Regions from separate parts of the Mesorhizobium sp. PUT5 genome, predicted to be linked through region 1. Evidence: riboswitches for the same ligand, from Rfam matches in the RefSeq annotation. Region 1 holds a riboswitch; the other holds the start of a gene.
The links. A riboswitch is a leader RNA that binds a small molecule or an ion and turns the genes downstream of it on or off. The one in region 1 is predicted to bind S-adenosylmethionine.
Positions count from the first base shown of each region.

Region 2: it holds a riboswitch for S-adenosylmethionine, as region 1 does, so the genes downstream of both, metA (homoserine O-acetyltransferase MetA) here and ACTDI4_RS05620 (O-succinylhomoserine sulfhydrylase) in region 1, are expected to answer to the same signal.

Region 1 is NZ_JBQOSO010000003.1:852,661-857,649, forward strand. It holds gene ACTDI4_RS05610 (Hsp33 family molecular chaperone) at 1-950, shown strand, start outside; gene apaG (Co2+/Mg2+ efflux protein ApaG) at 1,268-1,660, opposite strand; gene ACTDI4_RS05620 (O-succinylhomoserine sulfhydrylase) at 1,729-2,922, opposite strand; SAM riboswitch at 2,981-3,058, opposite strand; gene ACTDI4_RS05625 (2'-deoxycytidine 5'-triphosphate deaminase) at 3,145-4,242, shown strand; gene ACTDI4_RS05630 (transporter substrate-binding domain-containing protein) at 4,324-4,989, shown strand, end outside.
Region 2 is NZ_JBQOSO010000003.1:80,040-85,028, reverse strand. It holds gene ACTDI4_RS02045 (ABC transporter ATP-binding protein/permease) at 1-1,296, shown strand, start outside; gene metA (homoserine O-acetyltransferase MetA) at 1,376-2,311, opposite strand; SAM riboswitch at 2,367-2,444, opposite strand; gene hisC (histidinol-phosphate transaminase) at 2,586-3,695, shown strand; gene ACTDI4_RS02030 (prephenate/arogenate dehydrogenase family protein) at 3,700-4,638, shown strand; gene ACTDI4_RS02025 (outer membrane protein) at 4,811-4,989, shown strand, end outside.

The DNA of each region.
Region 1 (4,989 bases):
TCGGCCATGCCGGCGACGATCACGTCGTGCCCTTCGAGGTCGGCCCGCTCGACGTGCGCGGCCGCGCCGTGCAACTCGGCCCGATGCTCGACGCCATCCTGTCGCGCCACGACTATCCCGAGCCGGTGGCACGCCTTCTGGCGCAGGCTTGCGTGTTGACGGTGCTGCTCGGCACGTCGCTCAAGTTCCAGGGCAAGTTCATACTGCAGACCCGCACCGACGGCCCGGTGGACATGCTGGTGGCCGATTTCACCACCCCGCATGCGCTGCGCGCCTATGCGCGCTTCGACCCCGAGCGTCTCGCTGCGCTGACGGCGACCGGCGACACTCCGGCCGAGGCCTTGCTGGGCACGGGCGTGCTGGCGCTGACCATCGACCAGGGCGAGCACATGCAGCGATACCAGGGTATCGTCCAGCTCGACGGCATCTCGCTGGAGGAGGCCGCGCGGGTCTATTTCCGCCAGTCGGAGCAGATTCCCACGGACCTGCGCCTCGGCGTGGCCAAGCTGGTCATGCCCGGCGGGCGCGAACAGTGGCGCGCCGGCGGACTTCTGGCGCAATTCCTGCCCGAGGCGCCCGAGCGCATGCGCTTGCCCGATCTTCCCGGCGGCGACGGCGATCCGGCCGAAACCGCGCAGGAGCCGGACGACAACGCATGGCAGGAATTGCTGGCGCTGCTGGCCACGGTCGAGCCGGTGGAACTCATCGACCCCCTGGTGGGCGCCGAGCGGCTGCTCTACCGCCTGTTCCACGAGCATGGCGTGCGTGTCTTCGGCGGCGTGGAGGTTGCCGACCGGTGCTCCTGCTCGCGCGGCAAGATCCACGGTATCCTGTCAGGCTTCACGTCGCAGGAAATCAAGGAGAGCACCGAGGACGGCGCGATCAAGGTCGCCTGTGAATTCTGTTCGACCGAATACGCGTTCGACCCGGCCGAGTTCGCCACCGGCTAGGGTCAAGGACCTGTTAATTTGGCTGGAATGGCGTTCGAGATGGCAAGAGATGCGAGGAAAAGTCCGAAGAGCGGGGTGGTTCCCCCGGTCGAGGACTTTGACGCGGCAGATCGACGCCAGCTCGATCGTCCTTCGGATCGGGCGGATTTGCACGGGCTGCTTTGTCGCAAGGCCTTGAAAGGCTCAAGCCTTCCTGCGGCCCTGCTTCGCGCATCCGCACAAATCCGCTCCGACCATCCCAGCCAAATTAACAGGTCCTGACCCTAATTCCTGCGCCCGGTCTCCGAAGCGGAGGCCGGGTGGCTCCGCTCCGGCCCTCAGTTCACCGTCCGCTTCGTTCCCGGCAGATCGAGGGAAAAGGCGGGAATGGCTACGTCGAACAGTTCTCCCCCGGCATTGCGCATGGTGTAGAACCCCACCATGAAGCCCGATGGGGTCGAAAGCGGGCAGCCCGAAGTATATTGATAGCTGTCGCCCGGATCGAGACCCGGCTGTTCGCCCACCACGCCCGCGCCGCGCACTTCCTCGACCCTGCCGGCGCCGTCGGTGATTTGCCAATAGCGCGACAGAAGCTGCACGAACTGTTGCGAATGGTTCTCGATCGTCACCCGGTAGGCCCAGACATATTGGGATGTCTCGGGGTTCGATCGCTCCTCCAGATAGAACGGCTCGACCTCGACATCGATGTTGCGCGTGGTTGCGCGATACATTCCACGGCCTCCTGATCCGACGCAAGCATCGGCCCGCTGCGCGCCGAGGTCAACGATGAACCCGCTCCTCAGCACTGGGCCTTCGCCAGCGCCTGCTCGATGTCGGCAAGCAGGTCGTCGGCATCTTCCAGGCCGAGCGAGAGCCGGAGCGTGCCGGGCCCGATGCCGAGCTCGGCGCGGGCTTCGTCGCTCAGGTTCTTGTGGGTCGTGGTCGCCGGATGCGTGATCAGGCTCTTGGCGTCGCCCAGATTGTTGGAGATCTTGACGATGTCGAGCGCGTTCTGGAACGCGAAGGCGGCCTGCTTGCCGCCTTTCACATCCAGGCAGATCAGCGTCGAGCCGCCCGACATCTGCTTTCTGACGATGTCCGCCTGCGGATGATCGGGGCGGCCGGGATAGATCACGCGGCCGATCCGGGGATGGGCGGCGAAGAAGTCGGCGACGCGGACGGCCGAGGCCGTCTGCTGCGCCACGCGCAGCGGCAGCGTTTCCAGCCCCTTGAGCAGAACCCAGGCGTTGAAGGGCGACATGGAGGGGCCGGTATGGCGGAAATAGTCGTGCAGGTTCTCGTCGATCCACTCCTTGTCGGAGAGCACGATGCCGCCGAGGCAGCGGCCCTGGCCGTCGATATGCTTGGTGGCGGAATAGACCACGACATGCGCGCCAAGCTGCAACGGTTTCTGCTGCAACGGCGTGGCGAAGACGTTGTCCACCACCAGCCGCGCGCCGATCGAGTTGGCGAGCGAGGCGACCGCGCCGATGTCGACCACCTCCAGCGTGGGATTGGTCGGGCTTTCGAGAAAGAACAGCTTCGTGTTCGGCCCCACGGCAGCTTCCCAGTTGGCGATGTCGCGTCCGTCCACCAGCGTCGCCTCGATCCCGTAGCGCGGCGCCAGGGTCTCCACGATCCAGCGGCAGGAGCCGAACAGGGCACGGGCCGCCACGATGTGGTCGCCCGCCTTCAGGCCGCACAGAACGGCAGCCGCCACGGCCGCCATGCCGGAGGCGGTGGCGCGGGCGTCTTCCGCCCCCTCCAGCGCGCACATGCGCTTTTCGAACATGTCAACGGTGGGGTTGGCGTAGCGGGAATAGATGAAGCCGGGCTCCTCGCCCTTGAAGCGTGCCTCGGCGCGCTCGGCCGTATCGTAGATGTAGCCTTGCGTCAGGAACATCGCCTCCGACATCTCGCCGAAGCCGGAGCGCAATGTCCCGGCGTGGACAAGCTGGGTGGCGGGTTTCCATCTGCGGGTGTCGTGCGTCATGGTTGTGTTCCAACAACGAAAAAAACCGGCCGCGAAAGCCGCAACCGGTCCACACGGCCCCAAGGGCCCGACGGTCCTTTAGCGACTTGTTTAACGTGGCTGCAAGCCGACCGGCCAAATCACCACGGGATAACGCCTCCTTTAGACCCGTGTCCCGCTTGCGTCAATCGGCGGCTGGGCTAAGACAATCTTTTCCGGCCATGCCGGCCTTCGGAGCGACCCTTGCGGCAGACAGGCATTCTTCCCGACCAGGATATTGCTGGGCTGTTCCAGTCAGGCGCGCTTGCCGCGCCGCGTGCCCTGGACGCCGACCAGATCCAGCCGGCCAGCCTCGACCTGCGCCTCGGCGAGCGCGCCTTTCGCGTGCGCGCTTCCTTCCTGCCCGGCCCGGACCACGCGGTTGCCGCCAAGCTCGACCGGCTGAAGCTGCACGAGATCGATCTTTCGCGCGGCGCCGTCCTGGAGACGGGTTGCGTCTACATCGTGCCCCTGATGGAGAGCCTGGCCCTGCCGGCGCATGTCTCCGCCTCGGCCAATCCGAAAAGTTCCACCGGGCGGCTGGACATCTTCACCCGCGTCATGACCGACCATGGCCAGGAGTTCGACAAGATCGCGCCTGGCTACCATGGGCCGCTCTATCTGGAGGTCAGCCCGCGCACTTTTCCAATCGTCGTGCGTGCGGGCTCGCGCCTGTCGCAGGTCCGCTTCCGCACCGGCAATGCGGTTCTGTCGGAAGACGAATTGCGCGCGCTCCATGCGGCCGAGATGCTGGTGGCGACCGACCCGCCCAACATTTCCGGCGGGGGCATTGCGCTGTCCATCGACCTGGCCGGCGACAAGGACGGGCTGGTGGGCTATCGCGGCAAGCATCACACCGGGCTGGTGGATGTCGACAAGCGCGCCGCCCAGGACGTGGCCGACTTCTGGGAGCCGCTCTACAGAAGCGGCGCCGGCGAACTGGTGCTCGATCCTGACGAGTTCTACATCCTCGTCAGCCGCGAGGCCGTTCATGTGCCGCCGCTCTATGCAGCCGAAATGACGCCCTTCGATCCGCTGGTGGGCGAGTTCCGCGTCCACTATGCCGGCTTCTTCGATCCCGGCTTCGGCCATTCCAGCGCCGGTGGTGCGGGCAGCCGCGCGGTGCTGGAGGTGCGCAGCCACGAGGTGCCCTTCATCCTCGACCATGGCCAGATCGTCGGCCGGCTGGTCTATGAGCATATGCTCAAGCGCCCCAGGGCGCTCTACGGCACGGATCTGGGCTCCAACTACCAGGCGCAGGGGCTGAAGCTGTCCAAGCATTTCCGTCCGCCGGGCCGCTAGGCAATCATCGCGCCGCTGCGGCGGCGCCGTTGCTCGCGGCATGCCGCGTTCCTGCCCAGATTCATTGCCACACGCCCGGAGATGGTCGTGATCCCTTCAAAGCTGCTCGTGCCGGCTTTCGCCGCGTTGCTGATGACTTGCGCCGCCGCGCCTGCCAGGGATGCCGCGACGCTCAGGATCGCCACGGAAGGCGCGTTCCCGCCATTCTCCGACATCACTGCCGGCGGCGAGGTGCAGGGCTTCGACGTCGACATCGCCAATGCGCTGTGCGGGCATATGAAGATGGCGTGCGAGATCGTCACGCAAGACTGGGATGGGCTGATCCCAGGGCTCCAGGCCGGAAAATACGACGCCATCGTCGCCTCCATGACCATCACCGCCGAACGCCGCAAGCAGGTCGCTTTCACGCACAAATATTACTCCACGCCGCTGGCCCTCGTGGCGCGCAAGGACAGCGGCCTTGCCGGAACCGAGCCGGCGGCCATGGCGGGAAGGGCGCTCGGCGCCCAGGCCGCGAGCGTTCATGCCGACTACGCCCAGAGCGTCTACGGCAGGGCCGGCGCCGACGTGAAACTCTATCCGAGCGTGGACGAGGCGCTGATCGACCTGGTCAACGGCCGGCTGGACGCCGCCATCTCCGACAGGTTCGCGCTGGTGGACTGGATGAGCAAGAGCGGGCGCGACTGCTGCGAGATCGTCGGCACGCTCAAGGATTCCGAGAGCCAGGCGGGCATCGCCGTGCGGCTG
Region 2 (4,989 bases), 770 kb from region 1:
TTCGTCGGGGTGCTGTGGCAGCTCTCCTCGGGCTTCGTGTTCCATGTCGGCGGCCATTCGATCGCCATTCCCGGCTACATGGTGTGGGCGGCGATCCTCTATGCCGGCACCGCCTCCTGGCTGAGCTGGCTGGTGGGGCGGCCGCTGATCGGGCTCAACAGCGAACGCTACGCGCGCGAGGCGGAGCTGCGCTTTTCCATGGTGCGGGTCAACGAGCATGTCGACGCCATCGCCCTCGCCCGCGGCGAGACGGGCGAAAGGCGCCGGCTGGAAGCCGACCTCGGCTCGCTGCTTTCGGCGATGCTGCGCATCTATACCGCCCAGATCAACCTGGCCTGGGTGACCGACACCTATGGCTGGATCACCGTCGTGGCGCCCATCCTGGTCGCGTCCCCGGTCTATTTCGCCGGCGACATCTCCTTCGGCGGGCTGATGATGGCGGTCGGCGCCTTCAACCAGGTGCACACGTCGCTGCGCTGGTTCATCGACAATATCGGCTCGATCGCCGACTGGCGCGCCACGCTGATGCGGGTCGCCGATTTCCGCCTGGCGCTGGACGAGGCCGACAGGCTGCACGGCCAGGAGCAGCGCATCGCCTTCGTCGAGAACGCCGACGGGCGCATGACCTTCGACGCGCTGGAGATCGTCTCGCCGGCGGGGTGCACCACGCTGTCCGAGCCGCATGCCGCCATCGCGCCAGGCGAGCACGTGCTGATCACCGGCGATCCCGGCACGGGCAAGACCCTGTTCTTCCGCGCCGTCGCCGGCCTGTGGCCCTGGGGCAGCGGGCGCATCGGCCTGCCTGCCGGCACGGCGCCCGTCTTCGTGCCGCGCACGCCCTATTTCGCGCCGGGCACCCTGCGCGAGGTGCTGGGCGACCCCGACGGCGACGGCAGGAAGCCGGACGACGACGTGCTGAAGGGCGTGCTTGCAGAGGTCGGGCTGGACCATCTTTCCTCCTCGCTCGACCGCAACGCGCGCTGGGAGCACGAACTGAGCGATGACGAGCAGCGCCTGCTGGCCTTCGCCGCCGTGGTGCTTGCCAAGCCGCGCTGGGTGGTCATCGACGAGGCGCTGGACACGTTCGACGGCGCCACCGCCAAGCGCGTGCTGGCGCTGTTGGGCAAGCACCTGCCCGAGGCGGCGGTCGTCAATATCGGGCGCGGCCAGCACAATTACGAGTTCTTCCCGCGCGCCCTGTGCATCGAGAAGGGCACGCCCGGCAAGGCGCTCAGGCCGCCGCGCATCCGCGCCGGCGCCATCGAGCCGCCGCCGCGGGCGCAACGCCGGGCCTGATCCGCCGCCCGCGCAGCCGGCCCGGTTTTTCCGGAGCGTGGTCTTGCCCGAAAAGTCCGCAACCTTTCGGGACCATGCTCTACGAAGCCAGCCGGAGGTCCCTGCCGACCTCTTCCAGATCGTAGGGCGTGGTCTGGTAGACCTGGTTGATCCAGTTGCCGAAGAGCAGATGGGCGTGCGAGCGCCAGCGGTTCAGCGGCTTTCGCGACGGATCGTCGTCGGGATAATAGCCGTGCGGCACCTCGATCGCCGTTCCGGCGGCCACGTCGCGGTCGTATTCCTCCTTGAGCGAGGTGGAATCATATTCGATGTGGTTGAACATATAGAGCCGGTTGCCGGTCGCTTCGGCCAGCAGGCAGGGGCCGGTCACGTCCGATTCCATGAGCAGGTCGAGGCCGGCGTCGCCGGGAATGTCGGCTTTGCGCACCTCCGTCCAGCGCGAGACGGGAATGGCGAAATCGTCGGAAAAGCCGGCGAGATAGGGCGAGGCGGGCGCATTGTTGCGGTGGCGGAACACGCCGAAGGCCTTCTTGTCCAGCGTGTATTTCGGGACCTGGTGGAAATGCCGGGCGGCCGCCATCGCTCCCCAGCAGATGTAGAACGAGGAGTGGACGTTGGTGGCCGTCCAGTCGAGGATGCGCGTCAGCTCCTCCCAGTAGGTCACCTCCTCATACGGCAGCAGTTCGATGGGCGCCCCGGTGACGATGAAGCCGTCGAACCTGCGATCCTTCACCTCCTCCCATGTCTGGTAGAAGGTGATGAGATGCTCTTCCGGCGTGTTCTTGGCCTTGTGGTTGCCGATGCGCACCAGCGTCAGCTCGACCTGCAGCGGCGTGGCGCCGATCAGCCGCGCGAACTGGGTTTCGGTGCGAATCTTGTTCGGCATGAGGTTGAGGAGCCCGATCTGCAGCGGACGGATGTCCTGCCGCCGCGCCGTCCGCTCGTCCATCACGGACACGCCCTCGCGCACCAGCACTTCATGGGCGGGGAGTTGATCGGGGATCTTGATCGGCATGGTACAAGCTCCAAAAACAAAAAGACCGGCGGCGAAATCGCGGCCGGTCCCAACGGGCTCATCTCAATCGGCCTTTTTAGCGACTTCTTTTACGTGGCTGCAAGCCGACCGGCAAATCACCACGAACAGGTCCGTATCTATGCCTGCCGGGTGGCGGCGTCAATGGAAAGTCGCAAACGCCGCGCCCGGACGCCCTCGCCCCTCGACATCGCCGCCCGTGGCCTGTATTTCCCCAGCGGCTCCAGGCTCCAAGCTTCTCGACGGACCCTTCGACATGGAAAACACGACAGACCAGGCACGTCCTCGCCCGCGCGCGGGCATCATGGATATCGAGGCCTATGTGCCCGGCAAGAGCGCGGCGCCCGCCGGCGTCCGGCTCCACAAGCTGTCGTCCAACGAGAACCCGCTCGGCCCCTCGCCCAAGGCGGTCGAGGCCGCGCGCGAGGCGGCCGCGACGCTTGCGCTCTATCCGGACGGCACGGCCATGCGCCTGCGGCAGGCGATCGCCGACGCGCACGGGCTGAACGCGGCCAACATCGTCTGCTTCAACGGCTCGGACGAGGCGCTGGCGCTGCTGTCGCGCATCTATCTGGAGCCGGGCGACGAGGCCATCCACACCGAGCACGGCTTCCTCGCCTATCCGATCTACACGAAGGCGGCGGGCGCGACGCCCGTCGTGGCCAAAGAGCGGGACGAGCGCGTCGATGTCGACGCCATCCTGGCCGCCGTCACCGCGCGCACGAAGCTGGTCTTCCTCGCCAATCCGAACAACCCGACCGGCACCTACATCCCCTTCGAGGAGGTGCGGCGCCTGCATGCCGGCCTGCCGAGGAACGTGCTCCTGGTGCTGGACGCGGCCTATGCCGAATTCGTGCGCCGCAACGACTACGAGGCCGGCGTCGAACTGGTCGCGGCGAACCAGAACGTGGTGATGACCCGCACCTTCTCCAAGGTGCACGGCCTCGGCGGCGCACGCATCGGCTGGTGCTATGCGCCTGCCCATGTGGTGGAAGCGCTGGAGCGCGTGCGCGACCCCTTCAACGTCACGGCGACCGCAATCGAGGCCGGCGTGGCGGCGATGCGCGACCGCGCCCATGTCGAGGCGAGCCTCGCCCACAACGACACCTGGCTGCCCTGGCTGACCGAGGAGCTCGCCGCGCTCGGCCTCAGGGTCACGCCCAGCGTCTGCAATTTCATCCTCATTCACTTTCCGGACGACGGCAGGCATTCGGCGTCTGCGGCCGACGACTATCTCACCGCGCGGGGGTATATCCTGCGGCGCGTTGCAGGCTACGGTTTTCCCAACGCGCTGCGGATGACGGTCGGAACCGAAGAAGCCAATCGCGGCGTGGTCGCCGCACTCACCGAATTCCTGAAAAGCTGAAGAAATGTCCGAACCCATGTTTGAGAAAATCGCGCTGATCGGCATCGGCCTGATCGGCTCGTCGCTGGCGCGCGTCATCCGCCGCGAAACCCTTGCCCGCCATGTCGCCATCGCCACGCGCAGCGCCTCCACGCTGAAGCGCGCCGAGGAGCTGGGCCTGGGCGACAGCTACACGACCGATCTGAAGGAAGCCGTCAAGGACGCCGACCTCGTCGTCGTCTCGGTGCCGGTGGGCGCCTCGGGCGAGGTGGCCAGGGAGATCGCGCCAGCGCTGAAGACGGGCGCCATCCTCACCGATGTCGGCTCCACCAAGGCGTCGGTGATCGCGCAGATGTCGCCGCACGTGCCGCAGGGCGTGCACTTCATCCCCGGCCATCCCCTGGCCGGCACCGAGAAGTCCGGACCCGATTCCGGCTTCGCGGAGCTGTTCGAGAACCGCTGGTGCATCTTCACCCCGCTGGAGGAAACCGACCCGGCGGCGCTGGAGCGGCTCGCCGAATTCTGGCGGCGCTGCGGCGCCAATATCGACACGATGGACCCGGCCCACCACGACATGACGCTGGCGATCGTCTCCCACCTGCCGCACATCATCGCCTACAACATCGTCGGCACGGCCGACGACCTGCAGACGGTGACCAAGTCCGAGGTCATCAAATACTCGGCCTCCGGTTTTCGCGACTTCACGCGCCTGGCGGCGTCCGACCCCACCATGTGGCGCGATGTCTGCCTGCACAACAAGGACGCGATCCTGGAGATGCTGGCGCGCTTCTCGGAAGACCTCGCCTCGCTGCAGCGGGCGATCCGCTGGGGCGACGGCGACAAGCTGTTCGACCTGTTCACCCGCACGCGCGCGGTGCGCCGCTCGATCATCGAGGCCGGCCAGGACATCGACGCGCCCGACTTCGGCCGCCAGGCGGTGGAGCATCCGCAAAAGCCGCGTTGAGGCCGGTCCCGCCCGGTACTGGGCTCGATCCGAAAGATAAAACCCTGCCGGTTCTTGGTTAACCGGCAGGGTTAAACGCCCTTTAACCTTTGCAATTCATTATCCACCCCGAAAACGGGTGAAATCCGGCGCCCGCGCGTGGAGGCCGGCCCCGCAAACCAGGGGTAGAAGCATGCTCAGTCTTGCAAGGAACGTGGCACTTGCCGGCATGGTCGCGGGGCTCGCGTTCCCGGCGCTGGCGGCCGATATGTACGAGCCGCCGGTCGAAATGGCTCCGGCCGCGCCGGTCTATCAAGAAGCCGAGTTCGGCGGCTGGTACATCCGCGGCGACGTCGATTACCACAAGTCCAA